DNA from 4 places in the Methylobacterium sp. CB376 genome. Region 1 is predicted to be linked to each of the others. Evidence: predicted binding sites of a transcription regulator. Region 1 holds the regulator's gene; each other region holds the start of a gene.

Region 1 (7,076 bases):
GTTAGGCACCTGCCCAGTTCTTAAAATCTTGCGGCCGCAAGGCCGTGCGGGTTCGAGTCCCGCCGTCCGCACCAGCCTCGGGCCGCATCCTCGCCCGGCACCGCCGGCCCGCTCCGCCAGCCTGCCGGCGGCGTCCCGCCCGACGCTCACTCGACCAGTTCGCTCGCCCGGGCGAGCGCGGAGGGAGGCACCTCAAGGCCGAGGTAATCGGCCGTCCTCAGATTGAAGACGTAATCGAACTTGATCGGTTGCTCGATCGGCAGGTCTCGCGGATGAGAGCCGCGCAGGATCTTCGCGACGTAGGAGGCCGAGCGCCGGAACATGTCGTAGAAGTCAGGACCGTACCCGACCAAGCCACCGGCTTTCACGTACGGCCCCTCTCCGATCGACGCCAACCTGTGCTTCAGGCAGAGGTTCGCCAACGTCCGCACGTTGTCCGTGAGCAAGGCGTCGTGGATCAGCGACACCGCACCGACGCGGCTGCTCGCGATCGTGGCGAAGGCCGCCTCGAATTCCTGCGGGGACTGGATTGCGACGGGCCTGAGTTCCACGCCGAGGGAGCGGGCGGTGGATCCGAGCGCCCGCAGATCGGGCTGGGCGACGGGGTTGGCGACGTTGAACACGGTCGCGAGGCTGGTCAGCCCGGGGATGCACTCCTTGAGGATCTCCAGGCGTTTCGCGGAGATCTGAGGCGCGAAGAAGCTCAAGCCGGTGATGGTGCCGCCGGGATGCGCGAGGCTGTCCACCAAACCGGTCATCGCGATGTCGCTGGTCGTCGCCACCACGATCGGCACGTCGCGCGAGGCCTGCTTGAGCGCGGCCGTCGCGGGGTAGCCGTGCGTGACGATGACGTTGGGCCGGCTATCGACCAATTCGCGCGCAAGCGCGGCGAGCCGCGCGTAATCGCCGAGCGCCCACCGAAAATCGAGAAGGACGTCCCTGCCGTCCTCGTACCCCAATTCCCGCAATCCGAGCTTCAGGGACTCGACCTGCCGCGCGTAGCCATTCGGCGTGGCCGCGCCCAGGAAGCCGATTCGCGGCAGCACCGGCTGGGATCGCGCCAGCATGGGGCGGCTCACAGAGGCGGCGCCCAAAGTCGCCAGAAACTGACGCCGTTTCATCTTCGCACCGCCCGGGTCTGGGGCTCCACTCCGCACTTGGTCCGTACAGTCGGTCCGCACCAGCAAGACTGCCGATACCGGGTTGGTTCCTCGCTCCGCGAGCCAAGTGCCGGTTGGTCCCACGGCCAAGCGCTGCTCTGCTTCGGGTTCGGCCGGATCGGCGCGGGCGAACCGCCGCGAGGCCGAACGCGCGGGCCAAGCGCGCCGGCGCGCAGCCGGGCCGGACCGGCGTCAGCAGCCGCGGGGAGGAGACCTGCCTCGCGCCTCGGGGAACGCGGCCGCTCCGGTCGCGAGCGGGCACCGGACCCCGTCCGCCGTCGGGAGCGGAGGGTCCGCACCGCCCCGCGCGCGGCCACGGTAGAGGACGGGCGCCAGGACCGGGAGGACGCAGCCTCCATGGACGCCGCGCAGGGCCCAGGCGAGACCCCGCATCGGAGGGGCCGCGCCGGCCGCGACGCCGCAATCAGGCCGCCGGCAGGGGAATCCCCGGCACGGCCCGGGGCGCACCGGCCTCGGGCGGCGGCACCAGGACGGGCGCGCGCGGCGCCGCGTCCGGCGCGTTGTAGGGGCGATTGTAGCAGAGCCGGACGGCGATCCAGAACGCCTCCCGCTCCTCGGCGCTGAGGTGACTCAGGCAGCCGGCGAGGAGGGCTTCGCCGGCGCTCGCCCAGGCCGCGCGCTGCTTGGCCGTCAGGCTCTCGATCGGCGCCCGAGCGCCCGCGAGCCCCTGGTCGGAGAGGTCATGATCATGAAGCGCCTGCACCGCACCGCCCCGTGCTGTTGGAGGTCGCCCACTCAACGCACGAAGCCTGACGGCGATCCCGCAATGCGGCAAGTTGGCCGCCACCCGCACCGCGTCCCCGGGACGAGGAGCCCGGGTTCGGCACCGCGGCCCGCGCGCCCGGTGCCGCGAGGCCCGCCCCGTGCGCCTCGGCTTTCTGGCTGAACCGTTCGCGAGGCGCGGCGTTGCCATGCTCGTCGGGGATGACGCACGAGGCAGGGAATGCGGCGCGGACACGGAACGGGACTCAGGATCGCGGCGATCTGGGTCGCGATGATGACGGCGACCGCGCTGGTGAGGGCGGCCGTCGCGGGCCCGGCCGGGATCAGTCTGGAGCAGCTGACCCGCTCAGCCCCGATCCAGGCTCCCGTCACGGCCAAGAAGCGGTCGCGCACCGCCGATCACCGCAAGGACGAGGCGGCCGCGGCGCGACGCACGGAGTGAGGGCCGGCCGCGCCTCGCCCGGATCGGGCGGCGGCGAGCCCGGTGCCGCGCCTGCGCCCCTCGCAAGTGATCCGGGCACCGGTGCGGGCCGTCGCGGCGTCCCCGTCCGGCGCTCTCCCTGTGCGCCCCGGCGCAGGGCCGGACCGCGTTGACCCGCCCGTCGATCTGTGGAACCAGCCCGCCGGGACCGAGGGGAAGAGGATGTCTGAGAGCGACACCCTGGCGCAGGCGCTCGCCGACGTGAGCCAGCGGCGGGCCGCGCTGGAAGCCGAGTACGAGCGCATCGGCAGCGAGCTGGCGAAGCTCCGCCTCGCCGAGAACGCGCTGCGGGCGATCGTCGACGACACCGACCTGCCGCTCGCCGGACTGGCGGGGACCGCCGGCCTGCCGCTCGCGGGAGCCGGCCGGCCGGCCGAGGCGGCGAGGACGGTCGGGCGCGGCAGCCGCGGGCCGCGGGCGAACTCGGCCAAGGGGCGCCTCAAGGCGCTGCTGGAGGGCGCCGGACCGCAGGGCCTGACCAGCGCGCAGATCGCCCGCCAGCTGCCGGACGTCGCGCCTGGGACCCTCAACACCTATCTCAGCGTCATGGTCGCGGGCGGCGAGGCCGTCCGTGCCGGGGAATTCTACCGGGGCGTTCGCCCCGCGGAGGCCGCCCTGTCCGACGAGCCCGACGAGGCGGCGCCCGACGGGGAGGCCGGCGCCGACCTCGCCGGATGACGCCTGCCGCCGTCGCGTGACCGGACGCAGCGGCACGTGCTAGGCTCCCCCGCGGGAGCCGCACGGGCGGGACGTCGCGATGGATGTCGACGCGCTTCTCCGCGAGATCAGCCGCCGGATCGTCGAGATCGAGCTGCGGTCGACGGCCCTCGCCGCGCGGGTGGCGGAGCTCGCCAGCCTCGGTCTCGAGGCCGGCGAGGTGGAGCAGCGGCTCTGGGCCGCCATCGACGCCCTGACGGTGCTGCGCTGCGAGCAGTGGACCCTTCAGGGGCTGAGAGGCCCGGCAGGCGCGGACCGCGCGGACGAGATCCTCGCCAGGGCCGCCGCGTACGACGAGGACGCCGAGGCCCGCCTCCGGGCGCGGACCCAGGTGACGCGGGACGGCGCCGGATCCTGAGCCCGCCCGACTCCGGCCCGACGCAAGTCGACCTGCGCCGCAACGGCTTGCGGAACACTTGAAGAACGCTTAACCTGTTCGCGATTTGTACCATGTCGCGCGTCGGCGCAGGCGATGAGAGTGACCCATGCTCACCCGTAAGCAGTTGGACCTGCTCCGCTTCATCCAGCAGCGGATGCGCGAGACCGGCGTCCCGCCCTCCTTCGACGAGATGAAGGACGCCCTCGACCTCAAGTCCAAGTCCGGCATCCACCGTCTCATCACGGCCCTGGAGGAGCGCGGCTTCCTCCGCCGGCTGCCGAACCGGGCCCGCGCGATCGAGGTCATCCGCATCCCCGAGGCGGTGGCGAGCGGCCCCGCGGAGGTGGTGCGCTTCACGCCGAGCGTCGTCGAGGGGGGGCGCTCCTCGGCCCCGGTCAAGCCCGCCCCGCTGCCGACCGCCCTGGTCTCCGACGAATCCGGGCACGCGGTCAGCATCCCGGTCATGGGCCGGATCGCCGCCGGCACGCCGATCTCGGCCATCCAGAGCCAGAGCCGCAGCGTCGCGATGTCGCCGGACTTCCTCGCCGGCGGCGAGCACTACGCCCTGGAGGTGCGCGGCGACTCGATGATCGAGGCCGGCATCCTGGACGGGGACTTGGTGGTGATCCGCCGCCAGGACACCGCCAATACGGGCGACATCGTGGTAGCGCTGATCGACGACGAGGAGGCGACCCTCAAGCGCCTGCGCCGCCGCGGCTCGTCGATCGCCCTCGAAGCCGCCAACCCGGCCTACGAGACCCGGGTCCTTGGGCCCGACCGGGTCCGCATCCAGGGCCGCCTCGTCAGCCTCATCCGCAAGTACTGAGGCAATTACCTCCTGAGGCAAGTACTGAGCCGTCCCCGGCTCCGGTTCGACCCGTAACCCTCGCGCGGACGGCCATCATCCGCCGCGCGCGAGCCCCTCTCGGCCCCGCAGATCGGGACGACGCCTGGTTGATCCCGGTCGAGGGGAAGCGCCGACGACGCGTGGTCCGGCGCGAACACCTTCCTTCCCGCAGCTGACGCATGGTGACGCCGGGCCGCGTCGCGATCAGGCAGGCGCGCGCAGCGTAGAGCAGGGTGATGGCCGGCCTCGCGCCCGCGGCGACAGTTTGCGTGTGGTGGGAGATGCGCTCCTGTGGCATGTCTCCACCTTGCGGAACTGCTGGTTGCGCGGCGGATCTGCGCTGGCGTAGGGGAAGCTTAACCGAGCCATCCGATACCTCGAAGCCGGTCCGAGGGACGGAGGAGCCGCTCCTGCGTCGGAGAGGCCAGTGCGGGGCACGACATGCCGGATGGCTCCATCCTGTTGATCGCGGACGGTTCCGCGCCGGCTCTCGGGCTCGCGCACGAACTCGCCCGCCTGATGCCCTGCATCGCCATGCGGCCGGAGGATCCGCCGCCGCCCGGTCCGCACGCCGCCGTGGTGCTCGATCTGGGTCCGGCCGAGGTCGCGCTCGGCACCGGCCTGCGGCGCTCGATCAGCGGCCTGCGCGCCCGGGGTGTCCCCTGCCTCGGCCTCGCCCGCGACGCGCCGGCCGCCGCGCTCGCGCGGGCGCGCGGGGCGGCAACGGTCCTCAACGCGCATGCACCCTCGCACGTGATCGCGCGCGAGATCGCGGACGCGATCGCCGGCGAGGCCGCCGCGCGGGCGCGGGAGCCGCTCTGGCAGACCCGCATCCGCGCCGCCGAGGCGAGCACGCTCGTCACCCAGGCGTTTCACGCCGCCACCGCGGGCGGGGCGATCAGCCGCGAGGACATCGACCTCGGCACCGAGATCGTGCTCGACGCGATGAGCGAGGCCGGGATCCGGGCGTGGCTCGACGTGATCCAGGCCCACGCGATCAGCGTCTACCAGCACTCGCTGGGGGTGGCCGGCTACGCGGCGGCCCTGGCGGGGCGGCTCGGCTTCCGGCACCAGGACCAGATGCGCCTCGTGCGGGCCGCCCTGCTGCACGACGTCGGCAAGGCGCGCATCCCCCACGCCATCCTGGACAAGCCGAGCAGCCTCACGGAGGAGGAGATGGCGGTGATGCGCACCCATCCGGTGATCGGGGCGCAGCTCCTGGCCCGCCAGCCGGGCTTCGACGCGGAGACCCTCGACGTGGTGCGCCACCACCACGAGATGCTGGACGGGTCGGGCTACCCGGACGGCCTGTCGGGCCGCGCGATCGGCGACCTCGTGCGCCTCGTGACGATCTGCGACATCTTCTCGGCGCTGACCGAGCGGCGGCCCTACCGTGCCCCGATGGCGGCCGAGGAGGCCTGGGCGGTGATGGAGCGGATGGGGCCGAAGCTCGACGCGGCGCTCCTCGCCGCCTTCCGCCCGGTGGCGCAGGCGGGCGCCGTCGCCCGCGCGGCCTGAGGCGGGGCGCCGGCCCGGCTCCCGCGGGGAGCCTCAATCGTCCGCCAGCACGCGGTACTCGGCGCCGTCGATGTCCTCGTACTGGCCCGAGCGCAGCGCCCACAGGAAGGCGCAGAGGCCCATCCCGCCGAGGAAGAGGGCGATCGGGATCATCAGGATGAGCACGTTCATGGCTGAGCAATCTCCGGCCGGCGGGGCGTCCGGCGCGCCCGCAGGGCGTTGAGCGTGACGATGACGGACGAGCCGGACATGGCGAGGGCGGCGATGAGCGGCGTGAGCAGGCCCGCGGCGGCGAGCGGGATCGCCGCGACGTTGTAGGCGGCCGAGACCCACAGGTTCTCCAGCATGAGCCGCCGCGCCGCCCGGCCGATCCGCAGCACCGCCAGGACCGGCGCGAGGTCGCGGCCGAGGAAGAGCGCGTCGGCCGCCGCCTGGCTGACATGCGCCGCGGTGACCGGGGAGAGCGAGGCGTGGGCGGCCGCGAGGGCGGGCGCGTCGTTGAGCCCGTCGCCGACCATCAGCACCCGGCGGCCCTGCGCGCCGAGGGCCTCGATGCGGCGGATCTTGTCCTGCGGCGCGAGCCCGCCCTCCCACTCGGCGACGCCGAGGGCGCCGGCCGCGGCGGCCACCGCCTCCGGCCGGTCGCCAGAGAGGATCAGCACCCGGTACCCCTCCGCCCGCAGGCTGCCGAGCACCCGCTCCGCGTCGGGGCGCAGGGCTTGGCGCACCCGGAACACGACCGGCGGAGCGTCGCCGTCCTTGAGGCAGATCGCCGAAGAGCCGGGATCCTGCGCGAGGGCCCGCTCCGCCTCGGCCTCCGCCTCGCAGAAGCGCGGCGCGCCGAGCCGCACGAGGCGCCCCTCGACCACGGCCCGCACGCCGAGCCCGGCGGCCTCCTCGGCATCGGGCAGCGCCCGGGCCTCCGGCACCGCCGTCGCCAGGGCGGCCGCCATCGGGTGCCGGCTCGACAGGGCGAGCCGCGCGGCGAGGGCCAGGGCCTCGGACTCGTAGCGCCCGGCCAGGACCGGCTCCGGCAGGGTCAGGGTGCCGGTCTTGTCGAAGGCGACCGTGTCGATCGCCGCGAAGCGCTCCAGCGCCTCGCCGCTGTTGAGGAGGACGCCCTCGCGGAACAGCGCCCCGGCGGCGACGACCTGCACGGCCGGGATGGCGAGGCCGAGGGCGCAGGGGCAGGTGACGATCAGCACCGCCACGGCGGTGAGGAGGGCCGCG
Region 2 (7,076 bases), 3.2 Mb from region 1:
GTGACCACGGCGATGCGGTCGGCGAGGGGCTTGGTCTCTGCGGACGGGAGGTCGGACATCGGGTCTCAGTCGGCTTCGGCGAGGAGCGCCATCCGCCGCGGCGAGGCGACGGCGAGGTCGGTCAGCGGGGTGGGGTAATCGCCCGTGAAGCAATGGTCGGTGTATTGCGGGCAGGCCGGGTCGCGGCCCTCCTCGCCCATCGCCCGGTACAGGCCCCCGATCGACAGGAAGGCGAGCGAGTCGGCGCCGATGTAGCGGCGCATGCCCTCGAGGTCGTGGGTGGCGGCGAGCAGCTTCTCCTTCTCGGGCGTGTCGATTCCGTAGAAGTCCGGATGGGTGATGGGCGGCGAGGCGATGCGGAAATGCACCTCGCTCGCCCCGGCCTCGCGCATCATCCGCACGATCTTCACCGAGGTGGTGCCGCGCACGAGGCTGTCGTCGACGAGGACGATGCGCTTGCCCGCGATGGCGGCGCGGTTCGCCGAGTGCTTCATGCGCACGCCGAGTTCGCGCACCGATTGCGTCGGCTGGATGAAGGTGCGCCCGACATAGTGGTTGCGGATGATGCCCATCTCGAAGGGCAGCCCCGTCTCCTGGGCGTAGCCGAGCGCCGCCGGCACGCCGGAATCCGGCACCGGCACCACGATGTCGGCCTCGGCCGGCGCCTCCTTGGCGAGCTCGACGCCGATGCTCTTGCGCACCGCGTAGACGTTCTTGCCGTTCACCACCGAATCCGGGCGGGCGAAGTAGATGTACTCGAAGATGCAGGGCCGCATCGGCGCCTCGGCGGCGAAGCGGATCGAGCGGATGCCGTCGTCGTCGATGACGACGATCTCGCCGTTCTCGATGTCGCGCACGAAGCGGGCGCCGATGATGTCGAGGGCGCAGGTCTCGGAGGCGAGGATGTAGCGGCCGTCGAGCTCGCCGAGGACGAGCGGACGGATGCCGAGCGGGTCGCGGGCGCCGATCAGCTTCTTGTTCGTCAGCATGACGAGCGCGTAGGCGCCCTCGATCTGGCGCAGGGCGTCCATCACCCGGTCGATGATGCGCACGTGCCGGCTGCGGGCGACCAAGTGGAGGATCGCCTCGGTGTCGGAGGTCGACTGGCAGATGGCGCCGTCGCGCACGAGCTGGCGGCGCAGCAGCAGGCCGTTGGTCAGGTTCCCATTATGGGCGATCGCGAGGCCCCCGGTCTCCAGCTCGGCGAAGAGCGGCTGCACGTTGCGCAGGATCGTCTCGCCGGTGGTCGAGTAGCGCACGTGACCGATCGCCGAGAGGCCCTTGAGGCGCTCGATCGTGGCGAGATCCGAGAAGGAATCCCCGACGAGGCCCATCCGGCGCTCGGAATGGAACACGCTCCCGTCGAAGGAGACGATGCCGGCCGCTTCCTGGCCGCGATGCTGGAGGGCGTGGAGGCCGAGCGCCACGATGGCCGCCGCGTCGGGATGGCCGTGGATGCCGAACACCCCGCATTCCTCGCGCAGGGTGTCGCCGTCGAGGTCGAGGCCGCCGAAATCCGCGCTGCCCGCGGAGGCCGTCCGGCCCGATTCCCACCGTGCTGCCATGATGAAAGTCCCTCGCGGCCGGCCCTGCCACCGCCCTCGCTAGACGACGCGGCGCCCGGGCGCGAGGCCGGTTCCCGACTCGTCCACGACGGATTGACCGGGTCGGCCGAACCGGCCCGGTGACGAGTTCGTCATGTAGGCGCGGAGTGCGGCCGAGCCAAGGCGCCGGCCGCTACCGGCGCGCAGGGGTGGCATCCGTCCGGCGCTGGGGCGTGGTATCGGCCTCGGCCGGGGCCTCCGTGCCGGGGTCGGCCTCGGGCTTGGGCTTGCGGAACTGCTTCAGGAGCTCGTCCGGGTTGCCGGGCAGCATCGCCACCAGCTTCTGGCCGGTATTGTCCAGGATCTCGCGGCTGCGCGCCTGCTGGGCCCAGTCCGGAACCTTGCCCTGGACCAGCCAGGCCAGGAAGACCCAGCCGATCACGCAGATGAGGAAGCCGCGGGCGGCGCCGAAGGCGAGGCCGAGGCTGCGGTCGATGGCGCCGATCCGGGAATCGAGGATCAGGTCCGAGACCTTCACGGTGATGATCGACACGACGAGCAGCGTGCCGAGGAAGATCGCCGCGATCGCGACGACGCGCGAGACGGTCTCGCTGGAGACGTGCTGCTGCACCAGCGGCTGCAGCACGGGGTGGAGTTTCCAGGCGACGGCGGCGGCCACGACCCAGGCGACGATCGCCAGAACCTCGCGGGTGAAGCCCCGCACCGCGGCGAGCAGCGCCGAGATGACCACCACGCCGAGGACGACCAGATCGAGAACGGAGAAGGGCATCGCAGGAACGCACCGGGAGCGGGCGGCGTTGGTTCGTGGGCGCGGCTGCTCCTGGCCGCGCCAGACCTATACTCCGCCATGGCCGATCCGTCACCCGGCGGACCGGAGGCGCGCCCCGCGGACGGGGTCCGCGGCGGCCGGGCGGCCCGCTTCCACGCGCCGTGCCGCGCGCCGCGCGACGGTCACCCCTCCGGATCGTAGGCCGGCAGGCAGGGGCGCTTGGCGCCGCGGCCGACCGGCCTGCCCGAGGCGATGCCGGCCACGAGGTCGGTGATGTGCGCGAGCGCCTCGGCGGGGAAGCCGCGCTCGCCGGCCTCCCCGCGTCCCTGCGGCATCAGCGCCCGGGCGAAGCCGAGCTTCTGCGCCTCCTTCAGCCGCGCATTCGCCTGCGCCACCGGCCGCACCGCCCCCGACAGGCCGATCTCGCCGAAATAGACCGCGTCGGAGGGCAGGGGCGTGGCGGAGAGCGACGAGACCAGGGCGGCGGCGACCGCGAGGTCCGCGGCCGGCTCGCCGATGCGCAGGCCGCCCGCCACGTTCAGGTAGACGTCGTGGGTGCCGAGACGGATGCCCGCATGGGCCTCCAGCACCGCCAGCACCATCGAGAGCCGGTTGGGATCCCAGCCGACCACGGCGCGGCGCGGCATGCCCAGCGCCGAGGGGGCGACGAGGGCCTGGATCTCCACGAGGAGCGGCCGCGTGCCCTCCATGCCGGCGAAGACCGCGGTGCCGGGCGCGGCGAGGTCGCGGCCGGCCAGGAACAGGGCCGAGGGGTTCGGCACCTCGGCGAGGCCGCCGTCGGTCATCTCGAAGACGCCGATCTCGTCCGTCGGACCGAAGCGGTTCTTGACCGCCCGCAGGATGCGGAAGTGGTGGCCCTGGTCGCCCTCGAAGGAGGCGACCGCGTCGACCATGTGCTCGACCACGCGCGGCCCGGCGATCTGACCGTCCTTCGTGACGTGCCCGACCAGGATCACCGCCGTGCCGCTGGTCTTGGCGAAGCGGATCAGGCTCTGGGCCGAGCCGCGCACCTGCGTGACGGTGCCCGGCGCCGATTCGACCGTCTCGGTCCACATGGTCTGGATCGAGTCGATGATCGCGAGGGCCGGCGGCCGTCCCTGGCTCAGGGTGGCGACGATGTCCTCGACGTTGGTCTCAGCGGCGAGCTCGACCGGCGCCCCCGCGAGGCCGAGCCGCTCCGCCCGCAGCCGCACCTGCCCGACCGCCTCCTCGCCCGAGATGTACGCGACGCGCTCCCCCCGGGCGGCGAGGGCCGCCGAGGCCTGCATCAGCAGCGTGGACTTGCCGATGCCGGGATCGCCGCCGAGCAGGATGACCGAGCCGCGCACGAAGCCGCCCCCGGTGACCCGGTCGAGCTCGGCGATGCCCGAGGGGGTGCGGGGCGCGTCCTTGACCTCGCCGGCGAGCCCTTCGAGGGGGAAGACCCGGCCCTTGGCCCGGCTCGGCCGCGTCGCCACCGGCCCGGCGGCTTGGGTCCCGGCGCCGGTCTCCTCCACGATCGAGTTCCAGCCGTTGCAGGCCTCGCAGCGCCCGCGCCAGCGATTGTAGACCGCACCGCAGGATTGGCAGACGAAGGTCTGGTGGGATTTGGCCATCGATGGTCTGCCTCGCGCGGGAAGGTCGGGATGGTCGCCGCGGTCCGGGGCGGGCGCGGCGCGAGGATGCGACGGTGCCGCCACGGTCGTCTCGCGGAACGCGGCCGGAGGTCGCCGATGTTCCCGATATGTCCCCGCCGTCCCGGGATCGCAACAGTCACGCGCCAGCAACCTGAGCGTCGCGCTGCGGCCGCAATCGGGCCGGACAGCGCGGGGGAGATCGCACGCACGGATCGCCACGATGTCCCCCGACGGTCAAGCCCACCACTACGCCGGCGCCCCCCGCGCCTTCCACTGGGGCATGGCGGCCCTGATCCTGGTCGCCCTCGCCATCGGCGTCTGGGCGAGCACCCTGCCGCCCGGCACCTCGCCCCGGCGGGAACTCCTCGACCTGCACAAGTCGATCGGCATGACCGTGCTGGTGCTGCTGCCCCTGCGCGTCCTCTGCCGCTGGATCGCCGGGGCGCCCGGATTCCGGGTGCGGCCGTCCCGCCTCGCCGGCGCGGCGGCGCGCGCGGCCCATCTTTGCCTCTACGCCCTGATGCTGCTGATGCCATTGAGCGGCTACGTCGATTCGGGCGCCGGCGGCTACGCGCTGCCCTGGTTCGGCCTGTTCTCCTGGCCCCGGCTCGTGCCCATCGACAAGCCGCTGTCGCATCTGGGGGGCGAGATCCACCTCTGGGGGGCCTGGGCGATCGGTCTCCTCCTCGCGCTCCACTTCCTGGCGGTGGCGTGGCACGCCCTCGTGCGGCGCGACGAGGTGCTGGCGCGGATGTGGCCCGGGCGGCGCGCCCGCGGCGCTCAGTCGATATAGGCCCGCTCGGAGCGCCGCCCGAGATTGGTCAGGATCTCGTAGCCGATGGTGCCGGCCCGCTGCCCGACCTCGTCGATGTCGAGACCCTCGCCGATCAGGGTCGCGCGGGCGCCGCGCCGCGCGGCCTCCGGCGGCGCGTCGGTCACGTCCAGGATCACGAGGTCCATCGAGATCGTGCCGACCACGGGGCAGCGCCGGCCGGCCACCACCGCCTCCGCCCGCCCGGAGCCCGCCCGCGGGTAGCCGTCCGCGTAGCCGAGCGAGAGCGTCGCCAGCCGGCGCGGACCGGGCGCCGTCCAGCGGGCGTTGTAGCCCGCCGTCGCGCCGGGCGGGACGTCGCGCACCTGCAGGATCGTCGCGTCGAGCCGCACCACCGGCCGCATCGGGTTCGGACCGCCGGGGCGCGGGTTGCCGCCGTAGAGGGCGTAGCCGGGCCGCACCATCTCGTGGCGCGCCCGCGCGCCGAGGAACGTGCCGGCCGAGTTGCCGAGGGAGGCCGTCAGGCCCGGGAAGGCCGCCGCCACCCTGGCGAAATCCGCGACCTGGCGCGCCGTGACCGCGTCGCCCGGCACCTCGGCGCTGACGAGATGGCTCACCAGCAGGCTCGCCGCGACATCCTCTAGCGCGGCGCCGCCGGCGAGCGCCAGGGCCTCGTCGGGGGAGAGGCCGAGCCGGTTCATCCCGGTATCGACGTGCAACGCCGCCGGCAGCCGCTCCCCCCGCGCCCGGCAGAAGGCCGCCCATTCCTCGATCTCCTCGCGGGAGCCGAGCACGGGCCGCAGGGCGCGGTCCCGGTAGGCCGGCGCGCTGCCCGGGGGCAGGCCGTTCAGCACGTAGATCACCGCCTCCGGCAGGGCCGCGCGGGCGCGCTCGGCCTCGGACAGGTGGGCGACGAAGAACGTGCGGCAGCCCGCCCGCCACAGGGCCGGGCCGGCACGGTCGATGCCGGTCCCGTAGGCGTCGGCCTTGATCACCGCGGCGCACTCGGCCCCCGCGGCCTCCTCGGCGAGGCGCCGCCAATTCGCCGCGAGGGCGCGAAGGTTGATGGTCAGGCGGGCGCCGTGGGGGGAGGTGGCCGTCATCGCCTCTGGTCCGCAGCGGAGGGGGCGGGGCGATCCGGCGGGATCGTCCCCGGCCCGGCTTATAGCCGGATCATACGCCATCCGGTTGATGGCTTCGCCATCTCGCATTTCGGCAAGGCGGATGTCGGCTTCGCTCAGGCGCCGCGCGCAGGCGCCGCGCAGGCGCGTGATCCGGGATCCGCTGCGATCAAGCGGATGCCGGATCACATCGGCTCCGGCAGCCGGTCGCCCTGCGCGAGATTCGAGAAGCGCGTGATCTCGGCGTCGAACTGGAGCTCGACCGTGCCGGTCGGGCCGTGGCGCTGCTTGCCGATGATCACCTCGGCCTTGCCGTAGACGCGGTTCATCTCCGCCTCCCAGGTGAAGAACTCCTCGGTGCCCTCGCGCGGCTTCTTGTTCTTGACGTAGTATTCCTCGCGGAAGACGAACAGCACCACGTCGGCGTCCTGCTCGATCGAGCCCGATTCGCGCAGGTCCGAGAGCTGGGGCCGCTTGTCGTCGCGGGACTCGACTTGGCGGGAGAGCTGCGACAGGGCGACGATCGGCACTTCCAGCTCCTTGGCGAGGGCCTTCATGCCGGTGGTGATCTCGGTCATCTCCTGCACGCGGTTGTCGCCCTTCTTGGAGGCGCCGGAGAGGAGCTGGAGGTAGTCGACCACCAGGAGGTCGAGGCCGCGCTGGCGCTTCAGCCGCCGCGCCCGCGCGGCGAGCTGCGCGATCGAGAGGCCGCCGGTCTGGTCGATGTAGAACGGGATCGTCTGCATGTCCCGGGCGGCGTCGGTGATCTTGTAGAAATCCTCCGGGCGGATGTCGCCCCGGCGGATCTTGTAGGAGGCGACGCCCGACTGCTCCGCGATGATGCGGGTGGCGAGCTGCTCGGCCGACATCTCGAGCGAGAAGAAGCCGACGACGCCGCCGTTGACGGTCTTCATCGTGCCGTCCGGCTGCTTCTCGCCGGCATAGGCCTTGGCGATGTTGAAGGCGATGTTGGTGGCGAGCGAGGTCTTGCCCATGCCGGGGCGGCCCGCGAGGATGATCAGGTCGGAGGGCTGCAGCCCGCCCATCTTGCCGTCGAGGTCCGAAAGGCCGGTGGCGATGCCCGACAGCCGCCCCTCGCGCTGGTAGGCCTTGGCGGCCATGTCGACGGCGGCGGTGAGCGCCTCGGAGAATTTCTGGAAGCCGCCGTCGTACTTGCCGGTCTCCGCGAGTTCGTAGAGGCGCCGCTCCGTC
Region 3 (7,076 bases), 810 kb from region 1:
CTCGAACGAGCCGGAGACGATCGGCACCGCGGTGTCCTCGGGCTGCATCCGGATGACGAACGACGACGTCATGGATCTGTACACCCGCGCCAAGGTCGGCACGAAGGTGGTGGTGCTGCGCTGAGCGCAGCGGCACGGCGCGCGAGGGCCGGCGGCGACGCCGGCCTTCGTCGTCTCAGACCAAATCCGATCGACCTTCGCTCGCGCGCCGCGCGGGCGCGCGATCCGGGATCCGCCGTGATCAACCGGATCCCGGATCAGGCCTGCCCGTCCGCGAACAGGTCCGGGCGGCGCAGGCGCAGGGTCTGGACCAGCACGAGGGTCTTGAGGTCGGGGAGCGCCCCGGAATCGGCCATCCGGGCGAGGCCGGCGAGCGGCACCTCGACGACCGTGATCGCCTCGTCCTCCTCGGCGAGGCCCCCGCCCTCCCCGGCCCGGTCGGCCGCGGCGTAGGGCGCGAGGTAGAGGTCGAGCACCTCGGTGGAGATGCCGGGCATCGCGTGGACCCGGCCGAGGGGTTCCAGTTCCGCGAGGTGCACGCCCACCTCCTCGAAGGCCTCGCGCCGGGCGCAATCGGCCGGGTCGGCCTCGTCGAGGCGCCCGGCCGGCGCCTCCAGCAGGTCCTCGGCCGCGCCGGTGAGCGCGACCGGCGCCCGGAACTGGCGCACCAGCAGGGCGGTGCGCCGGTCGGGATCGTAGGGCAGGACGGCGACGGCCCGGCCGTGATCCTCCACCTCGCGCGTCACCGTGCGGCCGTCGGGCAGGCGCAGTTCGGCGAGGAGGTAGCGCGCCCAGCCCTCGTACAGCACCCTCGTGCCGGTGATCGCGGGGCGGGACGCGGCGGAGGCGCTGGGCATGGGGCTTCCGGTTTCCGGGGGAGGCGCCCTCGCGGGCGCACGCGGTGTCGCGGGGAACGGCGCCAGCGTCAACCGTCCGCGGCGGCGCGGCGAATCTCGAAGACCAGCACGCCGCCGGCCTCGCGCGCGGCTTCGAGCCGGTCGCCCGTCTCGTGCAGCAGGTGCGGGATGTCGATGGCGGCGAGCGGGTCGGTGCAGCGCACCACCAGGCGGCGGCCGGGGGGGAGCGCCCGCAGGGCCTTGCGGGTGCGCAGCACCGGCAGCGGGCATTTGAGCCCGCGCAGGTCGAGATCGTCGGCGCCGGACTCGTCGGTCGTGTCGCTCACCGGGGGCTCCACAGGGCAGCGGCCCGGCGCGCGGGGCGCCGGGCCGCCGATCGTGCTCGGGCGGCGCCGCCGTCAGGGGGCACCGCCGCGGGGCGGCAGCTCAGTAGCCGTAATAGCCGTAGGCCGGGTAGCCGTAGCTGTAGCCGTAGGCCGGGGCGGCGTAGCCGTAGGCGGGAGCGGCGTAGCCATAGGCCGGGTAGCCGTAGCCGTAATCGTAGTAGCGCGGGGCCGCGCTCGCCGCGATCGCGCCGCCGATCAGGCCGAGGGCCGCGCCGGCCGCCAGCGCGCCGCCGGCGCCGCGGCGATAGCCGTACCCGCGGTAGCCGTAGCCCCGGTAGCCGCCGTAATAGCCGCCGCGCCAGCGGACCTGGTCGAGGGTCGCGGGCGCGCCCGCGACGGCGGCCGAGGTCGCGGCCGGGAGCGGAGCTGCCTCGGCCGTGCTGGCGAGGCCGGTGCCGAGCGCCAGGACGGCGCTGCCGGCCAGGGCGATGGTCTTCATCCGCGACATGCTGGGTCTCCTGTTGCCAGATCGGACCGGCGGCGAACCGCGGCCCTGCTGGGCTCTAGAACGGGCAAGGGCAGGCCTCGTTCCCGTCTTCGCCCCGTTGTCCCGCAGGTCAGATCCGCCGCCCGGGAATGACGCGCCCGCTTGGCGCCGCATCGATCGCAGAGGAGCGCGCGCGCGCGGCGCGCCGACTGTGCGGAAGCGCATGCGAGGCGGCGCCGACATCAGCGCTGTGCTTGCGCGGGACGCCCCGTCCCTGCGTCAAAACGCGCACATCTCGAAGACCGGGTCGACCGAGCCGTTCCAGGGCCCCGCGTAGAGGGCGAGCAGGTCCTCCGCGCGGGTGCGGCCGGCCACGATGGCGTGGAGGGGCGCGAGGTGGAGGGTCTCGTCGCGCCCCTGCGCGTCGAGGCGGGCGCGGGCGCGCAGGCCCGCCTCCGCGATGGAGAGGGCCTCGCGGGCGACGTCGCGCAGGCTGCGCCCGGCGATCGCGGCGTCGAGTCCCCGGCGGGGGGCCTCCGCCCGCAGCGCCTCGCGGGCGGCGGCGTCCCAGCCGTCGATCAGGTCGATCGCCGCGTCGAGGGCGGCGGCGTCGTAGAGGAGCCCGACCCAGAAGGCGGCATTCGCGGCGATCATCCCCGGATCGCCGACATCCGCGCCCCGCATTTCCAGGAAGCGCTTGAGCCGCACCTCCGGGAAGGCGGTGGAGGCGTGGTTCGCCCAGTCGGAGCGGGTCGCGCGCTCGCCCGGGAGGGCGGCGAGCCTCCCCGCCATCAGGTCGCGGAACGAGGCGCCGCTCACGTCGTGGTAGGTCTCGCCCCGCTTCACGAAGTACATCGGCACGTCGAGGAGCCAGTCCGCGTAGGCCTCGTAGCCGAAGCCGGGCTCGAAGGCCCGCGGCAGCATGCCGGTGCGGTCGGGATCGGTGTGGCGCCAGATCTCGGAGCGGTAGGACAGGAAGCCGTTCGGCCGGCCGTCCGTGAAGGGCGAGTTGGCGAAGAGCGCCGTCGCCACGGGCTGGAGCGCGAGCCCGACCCGCATCTTGCGCACCATATCGGCCTCGGAGGCGAAGTCGAGGTTCACCTGCACGGTGGCGGTGCGCAGCATCATGTCGAGGCCGAGGCGGCCGACCTTCGGCATGTAGGCCTGCATGATGCGGTAGCGGCTCTTGGGCATCACGGGCGTCTCGGCCCGCGTCCATTTCGGGCTCGCGCCCAGCGTCAGGAAGCCGATGCCGAGGGGATCGCCGGCCGCCCGCACGGCGTCGAGGTGCTGGGCGAGTTCGAGGCTGGTCCGGTGCACGTCGGCGAGCGGGGCGCCGGACAACTCGAACTGGCCGCCGGGCTCCAGCGAGATCGCCCCGCCGCCCTCCGGCCCGGCGAGCCCGATGGCCCGCCCCGCATCGACGATCGGCTCCCAGCCCGTCGCCCGCCGCAGGCCGTCGAGGAGCGCCCCGATGCCCCGCTCGCCCGCGTAGGGCACCGGGGAGCGGTCGGCGCGGTAGAACGGCACCTTCTCGTGCTCGGTGCCGATCCGGAAGGCGGCGGCGGGCTTCTCGCCCTCCGCGAACCACTCGATCAGCTCGTCCCGCGTGGTGAGCGGGGTCGCGTCGGACTCGTCGCGCGCCATGCGCCACCTCGTCGTCGGTTGCTCGGATCCGGCAGAGACCCCGCCGAAACGGTCGCGCTTAGATAGGCCGCGGCCCCCCGCGCCGCAACGCGGAACCCTCGGGGCGCCCTCCAAGCCGGCGCCGCCCTCTTCACCGGTCGTTTACCGCAGGACCACGTCGCCGGGCAGTCCCCTTTGACTGCGAACGGAGAGCGAACAAACATGGTCTCAACAGCGAACGAGGTCCGCCCCATGATCCTACGCAAGATCCTTCTCGGTGTCACGGAGATCGCCTCGATGGGGCTGCTCGCGGGCGCGGTGGCGTTCTGGGCGGTGGCGCTGGCGCCGGTCCACTGAGCCCGGCCCCCAACGATCTCTGTGGAAGGCGGCCGGAATGCCGGCCGGTGTGGCCGCGCCCCTGCTGACTCTCTCCGGCCGAGCCTGCAAAGCTCCCCTGCTCCAAGCGGCACACGCGGAGGGCGCCGGGTGCGGGTTCTCAAGGACGTCGGCTTCGTTCACCTCCACACCCATTCCTCCTACTCGCTGCTGGAGGGGGCGCTGAAGCTCGGCGACCTCGTCAAGGCGGCGGCCGGCGACCGCCAGCCGGCGCTGGCGCTCACCGACACCAACAACCTGTTCGGGGCGCTGGAATTCTCCGAGAAGGCGGCCGGCCTCGGCATCCAGCCGATCGCCGGGATCCAGCTCTCGGTGCTGTTCGAGGCGCCCGAGCCCGGCCAGCGCGGCGGGCCCGCGCCCCTGCCCCACCTCGTGCTGCTCGCCAAGGACGAGACCGGCTACGGCCACCTCCTGAAGCTCGCGAGCCTCGCCTATTTCGACGGTCCCCTCGGCGAGGCGCCCCGGGTCCCGGTCGAGGCCCTGCGGGATTGCGCGCCGGGGCTGATCGCGCTCACCGGCGGGCCCGGCGGCCCGCTCGATTCCTGCCTGCGGGCGGCGCGGCCGGAGCACGCGGCGGGCCGCCTCGCGCGGCTCGTCGAGGCCTTCGGGGAGGATCACCTCTACGTCGAGATCCAGCGCCACGGCCTGCCCGACGAGCGGGCGGTCGAGGCCGAGCTGATCGGCCTCGCCGACCGCCACGGCCTGCCCCTGGTCGCCACCAACGAGCCGTTCTTCGCGCGTCCCGAGGATTACGAGGCGCACGACGCGCTCCTCGCCATCGCGGAGGGCCGCCTCGTCTCGGACGAGAAGCGCCGCCGGCTCACGCCGCGCCACGATTTCAAGACCCGCGCGGCCATGGCCGAGCTCTTCCGCGACCTGCCGGACGCGCTCGCGGCGAGCGTCGAGATCGCGATGCGCTGCGCCTACCGGGTGCGCACCCGCAAGCCGATCCTGCCGAGCTTCGGGGTGAGCGGCGGGCCGGCGGCGAGGGATGCCGCGCAGGCGGGCTCCCCCGCCCCGGCGGGCGATCCCGCCCTCGACGAGGCGGGGGAGCTGAAGCGGCAGGCGGAGGCCGGGCTGGCGCGCCGCCTCGCCGAGGCCGGCCCCGCCGAGGGGCTGAGCGAGCAGGATTACCGGGACCGGCTCGCCTACGAGATCGGCATCATCACCAAGATGAAGTTCCCGGGCTACTTCCTGATCGTCTCGGACTTCATCAAGTGGGCCAAGGCCAACGACATCCCCGTCGGGCCCGGCCGCGGCTCGGGCGCGGGCTCGCTGGTGGCGTGGTCGCTCCTCATCACCGACCTCGACCCGCTCCGCTTCGGCCTGCTGTTCGAGCGCTTCCTCAACCCCGAGCGCGTCTCGATGCCGGATTTCGACATCGACTTCTGCGTCGTCGGGCGCGAGCGGGTGATCGAGTACGTGCAGAGCCGCTACGGCGAGGCCCAGGTCGCGCAGATCATCACCTTCGGCACGCTGCTCGCCCGCGGCGTGCTGCGCGACGTCGGCCGCGTGCTGGAGATGCCCTACGGGCAGGTCGACAAGCTCACCAAGCTGGTGCCGCAGAACCCGGCGAACCCGGTGACCCTCGTCCAGGCCATCGAGGGCGAGCCGCGGCTGCAGAGCGCCATGGAGGAGGAGCCGGTCGTCGCCCGGCTCATGGAGATCGCCAAGAAGCTGGAGGGCCTGCACCGCCACGCCTCGACCCACGCGGCCGGCGTGGTGATCGGCGACCGGCCGCTCGAGGCGCTGGTGCCGCTCTACCGCGACCCGAAGACCGGCATGCGGGTCACCCAGTTCAACATGAAGTGGGTGGAGCAGGCCGGCCTCGTGAAGTTCGACTTCCTCGGCCTCAAGACCCTGACGGTGCTGCGCGGCGCCACCGACCTGCTCGAGCAGCGCGGCATCACCCTCGACCTCGCGGCCCTGCCCCTCGACGACGAGCGCACCTACGAGCGCCTGCGCAAGGGCGAGGTGGTCGGCGTGTTCCAGGTGGAATCGGCGGGCATGCGCAAGGCGCTCGTCGAGATGTGCGCCGACCGCTTCGAGGACCTGATCGCGCTCGTCGCCCTCTACCGGCCGGGCCCGATGGCCAACATCCCGGTCTATTGCGAGCGCAAGCTCGGGCGCGACGCCGGCAACGAGGCGGTCTGGTACCCCCATCCCAAGCTGGAGCCGATCCTGGCCGAGACCTTCGGCATCATCGTCTACCAGGAGCAGGTGATGGAGGTCGCCAAGGTGCTCGCCGGCTACTCGCTCGGCGACGCCGACCTCCTGCGCCGCGCCATGGGCAAGAAGATCAAGGCCGAGATGGACGCCCAGCGCGACCGCTTCCTCAAGGGGGCGATGGAGCGCGGCCTCGACAAGGCCAAGGCCAACGAGATCTTCGACCTGCTGGCCAAGTTCGCGGATTACGGCTTCAACAAGTCGCACGCGGCCGCCTACGCGCTGATCACCTACCAGACCGCCTACCTGAAGGCGAACTACCCGGTCGAGTTCCTGGCCGCCTCGATGTCCCAGGACCTCGACGACACCGACAAGCTCGCCGAGTTGCGCCAGGACGCGCAGCGCCTGGCGATCAAGGTCGAGCCCCCGTCGGTGAACCGCTCCGGCGTCACCTTCGAGGTGCATGACGGGACGATCCGCTACGCGCTCGCGGCGATCAAGGGCGTGGGGCGGGCCGCGGTCGAGGCGATCGTGCAGGCGCGGGGCGACCGGCCCTTCCGCGACCTCGGCGACTTCGCCCGCCGCCTCAACCCGCGGCTGGTCAACAAGCGCACGCTGGAGAGCCTCGTCGGCGCGGGCGCCCTCGACGAGATCGAGCCCGACCGGGCGCGGGCCTTCGCGGCGATCGAGCCGATGCTGCGCCTGGCGCAGGGCGCGCTCGAGGCCGAGACGGTCGGGATGACCGACATGTTCGGGGGCGTCGCCGCCGCCACGGTGGCGCTGCGCATCCCGCCCTACGATCCCTGGCCGGCCGCCGACCGGCTCAAGAAGGAGTACGAGGCGGTCGGCTTCTTCCTGTCGGGCCACCCGCTCGACGAGTACGGGGAGCTCCTCAAGAAGCTGCGCGTCCAGACCTGGGTCGAGTTCTGCCGCTCGGTGCGGGCCGGCAACAGCGTCGGCCGGGTCGCCGCCACGGTGCTCGACCGCTCGGAGCGGCGCACCAAGACCGGCAACAAGCTCGGCATCGTCAACCTCTCGGACCAGACCGGGCATTTCGAGGCGATCGTGTTCTCGGAGGGGCTGCAGCAATACCGCGAATTGCTGGAACCCGGGCGGGCGCTCGCCCTCCAGCTCCAGGCGAGTGCCGAGGGCGAGGACGTGCGCGCCCGCATCCAGACCTGCGAGCCCCTCGACCAGGCGGTGGCCCGCTACCAGAAG
Region 4 (7,076 bases), 2.5 Mb from region 1:
TGTCGCGCACGAGCTCGGCGATCTTCTCCACCAGGGAGGCCTTGTTCACCTGATAGGGGATCTCGGTGAAGACCAGCGCCTCGCGCTCCTTGCGGATCTCCTCCACGTGCGACTTGGCGCGCATGATCACCGAGCCGCGGCCGGTCATGTAGGCGGCGCGGGTGCCGGCGCGGCCGAGGATCTGGCCGCCGGTCGGGAAGTCGGGACCCGGGATGATCTCGTTCAGGCCCTCGATGGTGAGGGCGGGATCGTCGATCAGCGCGATGCAGCCTTCGATCACCTCGCCGAGATTGTGCGGCGGGATGTTGGTCGCCATGCCGACCGCGATGCCGCCGGCGCCGTTGACGAGGAGGTTCGGGAAGCGGGCGGGCAGCACCGCCGGCTCGTCCTTCGACTCGTCGTAGTTCGGGTTGAAGTCGACCGTGTTCTTGTCGATGTCCTCGAGCAGCGCCATGGCGGGCTTGGCGAGGCGCGATTCCGTGTAGCGCATCGCCGCCGGCGGATCGCCGTCGATCGAGCCGAAATTGCCCTGGCCATCGACCAGCATCAGCCGCATGGCGAAATCCTGCGCCATGCGGACCAGCGCGTCGTAGATCGACTGGTCGCCGTGCGGGTGATACTGACCCATCACGTCGCCGACGATGCGCGCCGACTTGACGTACTTGCGTTCCGGCAGGTAGCCGTTCTCGTACATCGAGTAGAGGATGCGCCGGTGGACGGGCTTGAGGCCGTCGCGCGCGTCCGGCAGCGCCCGGCTCACGATCACGCTCATCGCGTAATCGAGGTAGGAGCGGCGCATCTCGTCGGTGATGGAAACGGGCTTGATGTCGCTGGCGGGCGGGGGAGCGCCAGTCTCGTCTTTCTCTGCCAAGGTCACACTCTCGCGGGGGCCGACGGGGCCACGGGGAAACTAGCCGATTTCGGGTGCCGCCGCCAGCAGCGCGGCAGTGGCCGGAATGGATGCGCCAGCAATGATTTAGATGGGGTTTCCGGGTCCCCCGCGCAACCCGGATCCGGCCGCTGCGCGCCCCGCCGGACGCGACGGCCCGGACCGACGGATCCGGGTCGTGGTCGTGGCCGCGCCGCGATGGGCCGCGACGCCGCGTGGCCGAGATCCCGGAGCCGCGCCCGATCCGGTTGCGATCGGGCGCGGCTCCAAGTCATTGAGCTTGGTCAGTAATCTTGGTCAGCGATCCCGCCGCATCGTCCTCGACGAACCGGCATCCCCTTCGTCGCACATGCGCTAGAACGGGATGTCGTCGTCCAGGTCGTCGTAGCGCTTCTGGCCGCCGCCCGCCGGGGCCGGCCGGCGCTCGCCGCCCGAGGAGCGGCCGCCGCCGCCGAAATCGCCGCCGCGGCTGATCTGACCGCCGCCCATGTCGTCGGCCGCGCCCATCTCGCCGCCGCCGCGCCCGTCGAGGATCGTCAGCTCGCCCCGGAAACGCTGCAGCACCACCTCGGTCGTGTACTTCTCGACGCCGGACTGGTCCTGCCACTTGCGGGTCTGGAGCTGCCCCTCGACGTAGACCTTAGAGCCCTTGCGCAGGTACTGCTCGGCCACGCGGGCCAGATTCTCGTTGTAGATCACGACCGAGTGCCACTCGGTCTTCTCCTTGCGCTCCCCGGACTGCTTGTCCTTCCAGGATTCCGAGGTCGCGAGCCGGAGATTCACCACCGGGTCGCCGGAGGCGAGGCGGCGCACCTCGGGGTCGCGCCCGAGATTGCCCACCAGGATCACCTTGTTCACGCTGCCCGCCATCACGCTCTCCTTGCCGTCCATCTCTCTCGGGCTGCCGCGCCCGGCCCTGGGCCGCGCACCGTCCGCGGGACGGCGCGAGGGTGGGCCGAACGGATCCGCACCGGCAAGGCCGACGGGCCGCCTGTGCCCGGAACACACAGCCGGTGGGATCGCTCTTGTTCTATATTTGTTCGGCGTTTCGGGCAAGGGGGCGCGCCCTCGCCGGCCGGAGAACGACCCCCAAAGAAAAAAGGCCACACGCGCGGTGTGGCCCAAGTCTAGGGAGGAAACGCCCAAAGAGGGCAGCAGAACGACGACGCCATCGCCGTGCTGCAACGCCAAATATAGGCTCGCGCCATTGCTCGGGGCAAGTGCCTCGAAGGTCTCGTCAAGGGATTGGTGGCAGCTGATGCAGAGAAGCCACGCGCTGTGCTGAACGGCCGGTTGACGCCGGCCGCGGACGAGGGCCGATCAGGCCGGCGACGTGCCGCAGAGGAGCCCGCGCTGCCCGGCGGAGGATCGGGGCGGCCGCCGGATCCGGAGGCGGCGCACCCCGTTCTCGTTGCGGAGCCGGCCGCCGTGGAGGAACCCGTGCTGACAGACCTGCCTGAGGTGACGACGCGGGCGATCCGGGTCCGCGGGACGGTGCTGCACCTCGCCGAGGCCGGGCCGCCGGACGGGCCGCTCACGCTGCTGCTGCACGGATTCCCGGAATTCTGGTACGGCTGGCGCCACCAGATCGGCCCGCTCGCCGCCGCGGGCCTGCGGGTGGTCGCGCCCGACCAGCGCGGCTACGGGGCGAGCGGCAAGCCGAAGGATCTCGGAGCCTATCACCTGGACGAGCTGGCGGCGGACGTGATCGGCCTCGCCGACGCGTTCGCGCGGGACAGGATCCGGCTCGTCGGTCACGATTGGGGAGGCGTCGTGGCGTGGCAATGCGCGGCCCGGTACGCCGAGCGGGTCGAGCGCGCCGCGATCCTCAATGCGCCGCACCCGGACGTGTTCTTCGGCTATGTCGGGCGCCATCCGACCCAGATCCTGCGCAGCAGCTACATGGGCCTGTTCCAGCTGCCCTGGCTGCCCGAGGCGCTGCTGCGCGCGGGCGATTTCGCGCTGCTGCGCCGCGCGCTAGCGGGATCGAGCCGCCCCGGGACCTTCGACGCGGCCGCGCTCGACCGCTACGCCCGGGCTTGGAGCGAGCCCGGAGCCCTCACCGGCATGCTCAACTGGTACCGCGGGCTGCGCCTGCCCCGGCGCCCGCTCCCGGATCCCGTCCGACCGCCGGTTCTGATCCTGTGGGGCGAGCGGGACACCGCGCTCGAAGCGGGGCTCGCCGAGGCCAGCCTCGCGCGCTGCGCCGCGGGGGAGATCCGGCACTTTCCGGAGGCCACGCACTGGGTCCAGCACGAGGAAGCGGCGGAGGTGAACCGCGCCCTCCTGACCTTCCTGACCGGCGCCGCCGCGACCGCGTGAGCCTGTGGCGGGAAAGCGTCACCTGCCGGCGCACGTACGCGCCTGGGTTGACCGGCCCGACTCCCCTCGGCCATCCCGGCGCTTCCGCGCCGCCCGGCGGCGCTCCCGCGGAGGAGGGGACGATGACGCCTCGCATCCTGGCGCCGCTCTGCGGCGCCGCCCTGCTGGCCCTGGCCGGCACCATGCCCGGCCACGCCGCCAGCCTGCTCGACAGCGGGCCGCTCGCCGATTTCCTGACGGTCTTCCGCCAGCAGGCGGTGCCCCGCCAGACCATCGGCTGGAACAGCCCCTACAAGCCCGGCACGGTCGTGGTCTCGACCAGCCAGCGGCGGCTCTACTACATCCTGCCGAACCAGGAGGCGATCCAGTACGGCGTCGGCGTGGGCCGCGACGGGTTCTCCTGGTCGGGCACCAAGACCGTGACGATGAAGAAGGAATGGCCGGCCTGGCGCCCGCCCGAGCAGATGCTCAGGCGCCGCCCGGACCTTCCGCGCTACATGGCCGGCGGCATGGACAACCCGCTCGGCGCCCGGGCGCTGTATCTCGGCTCGTCGCTCTACCGCATCCACGGCTCGAACGAGCCCGAGACGATCGGGGCGGCGGTGTCCTCGGGATGCATCCGCATGACGAACCGGGACGTCATCGACCTCTACGGCCGGGTGAAGGTCGGCACGAAGGTGGTGGTGCTGCCGTAGGGACGGGGCGCGTCCCGCGGGCGTGTCGCCGAGCGGCCGCGGGGATCCCGCCCGGCGCCCTCCGGAGCGACTTCGCAGGCGGGGTGCCTCGCGGCGGGCACCCGAAGCGACGGGCCCGGCCGGGCGACCGCCCCGCGACCCGCGCGCATCGCGACCAACTCCCATGCGGAACGGGCCGCCCTCCCGGTGGAGAACGGCCCGTCGCACGCTCGCTGATCCGCCCGTCTCCGAAGAGCGTGACGGATCGGATTGTCAGTTGAGGACGACGACCCTGGAGCCGACCTTGACGCGCTCGTAGAGGTCGGTGACGTCGTCGTTGGTCATGCGGATGCACCCGGAGGAGACCGCCTGGCCGATCGTGTCGGGCTCGTTCGAGCCGTGGATGCGGTAGAGCGTGCCGCCGATGTACATGGCGCGGGCGCCGAGCGGGTTGTCGATGCCGCCGGCCATGTAGCGCGGCAGGTCGGGGCGGCGGGCCAGCATCTCCTTCGGGGGCGTCCAGGACGGCCACTCCTTCTTGGCGACGATCGTCTTCGTGCCCGACCAGGTGAAGCCCGGGCGGCCGACGCCGACCCCGTAGCGGATCGCCATGCCGTCGCCGAGCACGTAGTAGAGGCGGCGCTCGGCCGTCGAGACCACGACCGTGCCCGGAGCGTAGCGGCCGTCGAAGGGCACGAGCTCCCGCGGGATCGGGGCGACCTGCGCTTGGTCGGTGCTCCCGGCGGCCTGCCCCCGTCCGTAGGGAGCGGCGGAGAAGGGCGCCCCGTAGGGCCGGCTCGCGTAGTACTCCTCGCCGGGATTGACATCGAACGGGTCGTAGGGGGCCGCCTTGACCGGGGCCGAGGCGAGCACGCAGGCACCGAGGACGCCCGCGAGGGCGGAGGCGAAGATCTTCATGAGCGGGAGCCTTACCTCAGCAGTTACCTTTGCAGTTAAGAATGTTCGACGGCGACTTCGGTTCCCGGGAAAAGCCGCGCTTCGTGCTGTGGTGAACCGCTGAGCCGTCGCTGTGCGGGTTTCTGCTTGGCCCGGGCCGGCGGATGCTGCGGTGCGCCGGCGCACCTTGGCCGTTGGCGGGGCGGCGTCTGGGCTTCGTCTTTCCGGCTTGGCCGTGAGGGGGACGCGTCGCTCCGCGACGGGCCGGGGCGGAGCGCGTCGCGCCCGTGCCTGCCGCCCGGCGACGTCGCAAGCTCGGCGTTTGATGCAGACACCACCTGCGCGGCACGCATGGATGCGCCGATCGGCGCGACCGCGTCCACGCAGCGCGCGGGGTCGTCGCGTCCGCCCCGCGGCGGGCGGCGCGAGGATCGCGGAGGGGTGCAGGCTCGCCCGGCGGTCCGCGCAGCCGCGCGGCCGCGTCGGGCCCCGGGGGGATCGCGATCGGCCCTGCCGTCGGGGGAGAGGCCCGCTCCGCGCCCTCAGTTCGGGCCGCGAGCCCGGGCCTCGAAGGCTTCCGCCATGGTATCGTCGGCGCGGCCCAGCGATTCGAGGTGCTCGGCCCGGCGCGTCTGCGCGGCGCGGTCCTCGCCCTGGCTCATGTCGGCCGTCACGCGCGCCCGGGCGGCCTCGCGCCGGTGACGCTCCGCCTGCTCGCGGAAGAACGCCGCCTGCTGCCCGGCGGTGTCGGCGTACTCGCGTGCGTAGGAGTCCGAATCGTCCTTCGCGGCCATCGCGCTCCTCATCTGCCTCTGCGCGGCATCCTCCCGTCCGCCCCGCCGGCTAATGCGCGGGCGTGGCGGGTCCGGCCCTCGGCCGGACGAGGGGAGGTTAGGGCAGCCGGGAGGCGGGTCAAACGGGTCCGTTCAGGGGGTCTGCGCGGCCGCGTAGGCCATCACGCCCATCAGCGCGCCGACGTCCCGGTAGCGGTCGCCGCGGGTCGTCATCATCGCCTCGAACTTGTCGTGCACCTGCGCCACCGTCAGGCTGCGCGCCTTCCGGCGCCCGACCCGCTCGTAGAAGATCGGCTTGTTGGCCTTGGCGGGCTTCGGCAGCAGGGCGGCGGCCTCCGCCTTCGGCTCCTCGACGACCTTCGCCATGAAGCGCTCGGCGTCGTCGGGTCCGAGGAAGTGCGCGAGGTAGGTCTCGCCCACCGAGAGCGAGCGGCCGATGCGGGCGGCGATCCGGGTGCTGTCGCGCTTGAGCATCTCCCCGGCCAGCAGGGCCGAGAGGGCCGGGTCCCGGCGCATGTCGAGGATGCGGGCCTTCTCGGCCGCATCCGCCACCGTGTTGTCCTCGGCGATCAGCGACGCCTCGCGGGCGAGGCCGTGCTGGGCGCCGAACTCGCGCATCACCTGGAGCCAGGTGCGCTCGATGAACTGGTAGAGGCCGGTCGCCGAGGAGGTGCGGGCCTGGACCTCGGTGGCGAAGCTCGACTCCTTGTCGGCGATCGCCATCAGCAGGACCGGATCCATGCCGACCCTGTAGGCGGCCTTGACGATGGTCTGGACGATGTGGCGGCGCACCCGCATCGGCCCGAAGGCCAGCACCTCGTTCGGGTCGCCGCCCGTCGTCGCCGAGAGCAGGTCGTCGTAGGAGACCCGGTCGACGCCGTCCGCCCCGAGCGCGGTGTCGAGGTCGTGCACCGGCATGCTGATCGGCGCCTCCTTGGGCGCGGCCTGCAGGCGGGGCTTGGGCATCACCTTGGGCATCACCAGGAGGTCGGCCATCAGGGCGACCGGCGGGCCGGCCGAACTCACGAGGTCCGGACCGTAGCGGTGCAGGAGCGACCCCAGCCCCGCCGCCAGGCAGGCGGCGGTGAGGATGGTGCGGGCCAGGACCGGAACGCCGCCCGGGGCGGCCCGGCCGCCGACCACCAGCGCGTCCCGCGGACCGGCGGGGGCCCAGCGGACGACCTGGGCCGACGGTCCGATCGCGCGATGCGTCATGAAGGGTCATCCCCGAGCTGGGCCGAATGTGTCCGGCGCGTTTCGGCCAGGAAGCCGGGGAGTTGTGGCGATAAGACGGCGCCGCTCGCGCCGCCGTGATCTTGTGCGGGACAAGGCTTGGCCGATGGAGCCGCGACTCGCCCGGCGCCGAACGGCCAAGCTTAACTTGGAGCAAGCCGGGAAAGCTTGGCCAGGGGCGTGCTGCGCCGCGGCACAGGGGCGGCGCGGCTCAGCGCGAGACCGGCTGCTGCTGCGGAGCGGCGCGGTCGCGCTTGTTGGCCTGGT

What was found. The regulator LexA, encoded in region 1, represses DNA repair genes until DNA is damaged. The targets are predictions, from matches to a motif close to TGTTCNNNNTGTGTTCNG.
Region 2: radA (DNA repair protein RadA) is a predicted target of LexA. The motif match lies at 4,069-4,086, and genes of this name have one in related genera.
Region 3: dnaE (DNA polymerase III subunit alpha) is a predicted target of LexA. The motif match lies at 3,498-3,515, and genes of this name have one in related genera.
Region 4: ssb (single-stranded DNA-binding protein) is a predicted target of LexA. The motif match lies at 1,916-1,933, and genes of this name have one in related genera.

Annotation. Positions count from the first base shown of each region.
Region 1 covers NZ_CP121648.1:7,368,158-7,375,233, reverse strand. Annotated here, with positions in the region: gene QA634_RS33945 (ABC transporter substrate-binding protein) at 147-1,067, opposite strand; gene QA634_RS33940 (hypothetical protein) at 1,585-1,884, opposite strand; gene QA634_RS33935 (hypothetical protein) at 2,125-2,346, shown strand; gene QA634_RS33930 (hypothetical protein) at 2,548-3,063, shown strand; gene QA634_RS33925 (hypothetical protein) at 3,143-3,460, shown strand; gene lexA (transcriptional repressor LexA) at 3,588-4,307, shown strand; gene QA634_RS33915 (HD-GYP domain-containing protein) at 4,770-5,846, shown strand; gene ccoS (cbb3-type cytochrome oxidase assembly protein CcoS) at 5,880-6,017, opposite strand; gene QA634_RS33905 (heavy metal translocating P-type ATPase) at 6,014-7,076, opposite strand, start outside.
Region 2 covers NZ_CP121648.1:2,911,690-2,918,765, reverse strand. Annotated here, with positions in the region: gene QA634_RS13185 (SDR family NAD(P)-dependent oxidoreductase) at 1-59, opposite strand, end outside; gene purF (amidophosphoribosyltransferase) at 66-1,565, opposite strand; gene QA634_RS13175 (CvpA family protein) at 1,738-2,334, opposite strand; gene radA (DNA repair protein RadA) at 2,517-3,950, opposite strand; gene QA634_RS13165 (cytochrome b) at 4,192-4,764, shown strand; gene alr (alanine racemase) at 4,752-5,846, opposite strand; gene QA634_RS13155 (replicative DNA helicase) at 6,050-7,076, opposite strand, start outside.
Region 3 covers NZ_CP121648.1:6,556,441-6,563,516, reverse strand. Annotated here, with positions in the region: gene QA634_RS30265 (L,D-transpeptidase) at 1-124, shown strand, start outside; gene QA634_RS30260 (NUDIX domain-containing protein) at 258-857, opposite strand; gene QA634_RS30255 (sulfurtransferase TusA family protein) at 926-1,183, opposite strand; gene QA634_RS30250 (hypothetical protein) at 1,284-1,691, opposite strand; gene QA634_RS30245 (glutamate--cysteine ligase) at 1,950-3,317, opposite strand; gene dnaE (DNA polymerase III subunit alpha) at 3,783-7,076, shown strand, end outside.
Region 4 covers NZ_CP121648.1:4,880,475-4,887,550, forward strand. Annotated here, with positions in the region: gene gyrA (DNA gyrase subunit A) at 1-871, opposite strand, end outside; gene ssb (single-stranded DNA-binding protein) at 1,244-1,759, opposite strand; gene QA634_RS22325 (alpha/beta fold hydrolase) at 2,330-3,211, shown strand; gene QA634_RS22330 (L,D-transpeptidase) at 3,334-3,906, shown strand; gene QA634_RS22335 (L,D-transpeptidase) at 4,159-4,803, opposite strand; gene QA634_RS22340 (hypothetical protein) at 5,325-5,576, opposite strand; gene QA634_RS22345 (transglycosylase SLT domain-containing protein) at 5,709-6,791, opposite strand; gene QA634_RS22350 (hypothetical protein) at 7,021-7,076, opposite strand, start outside.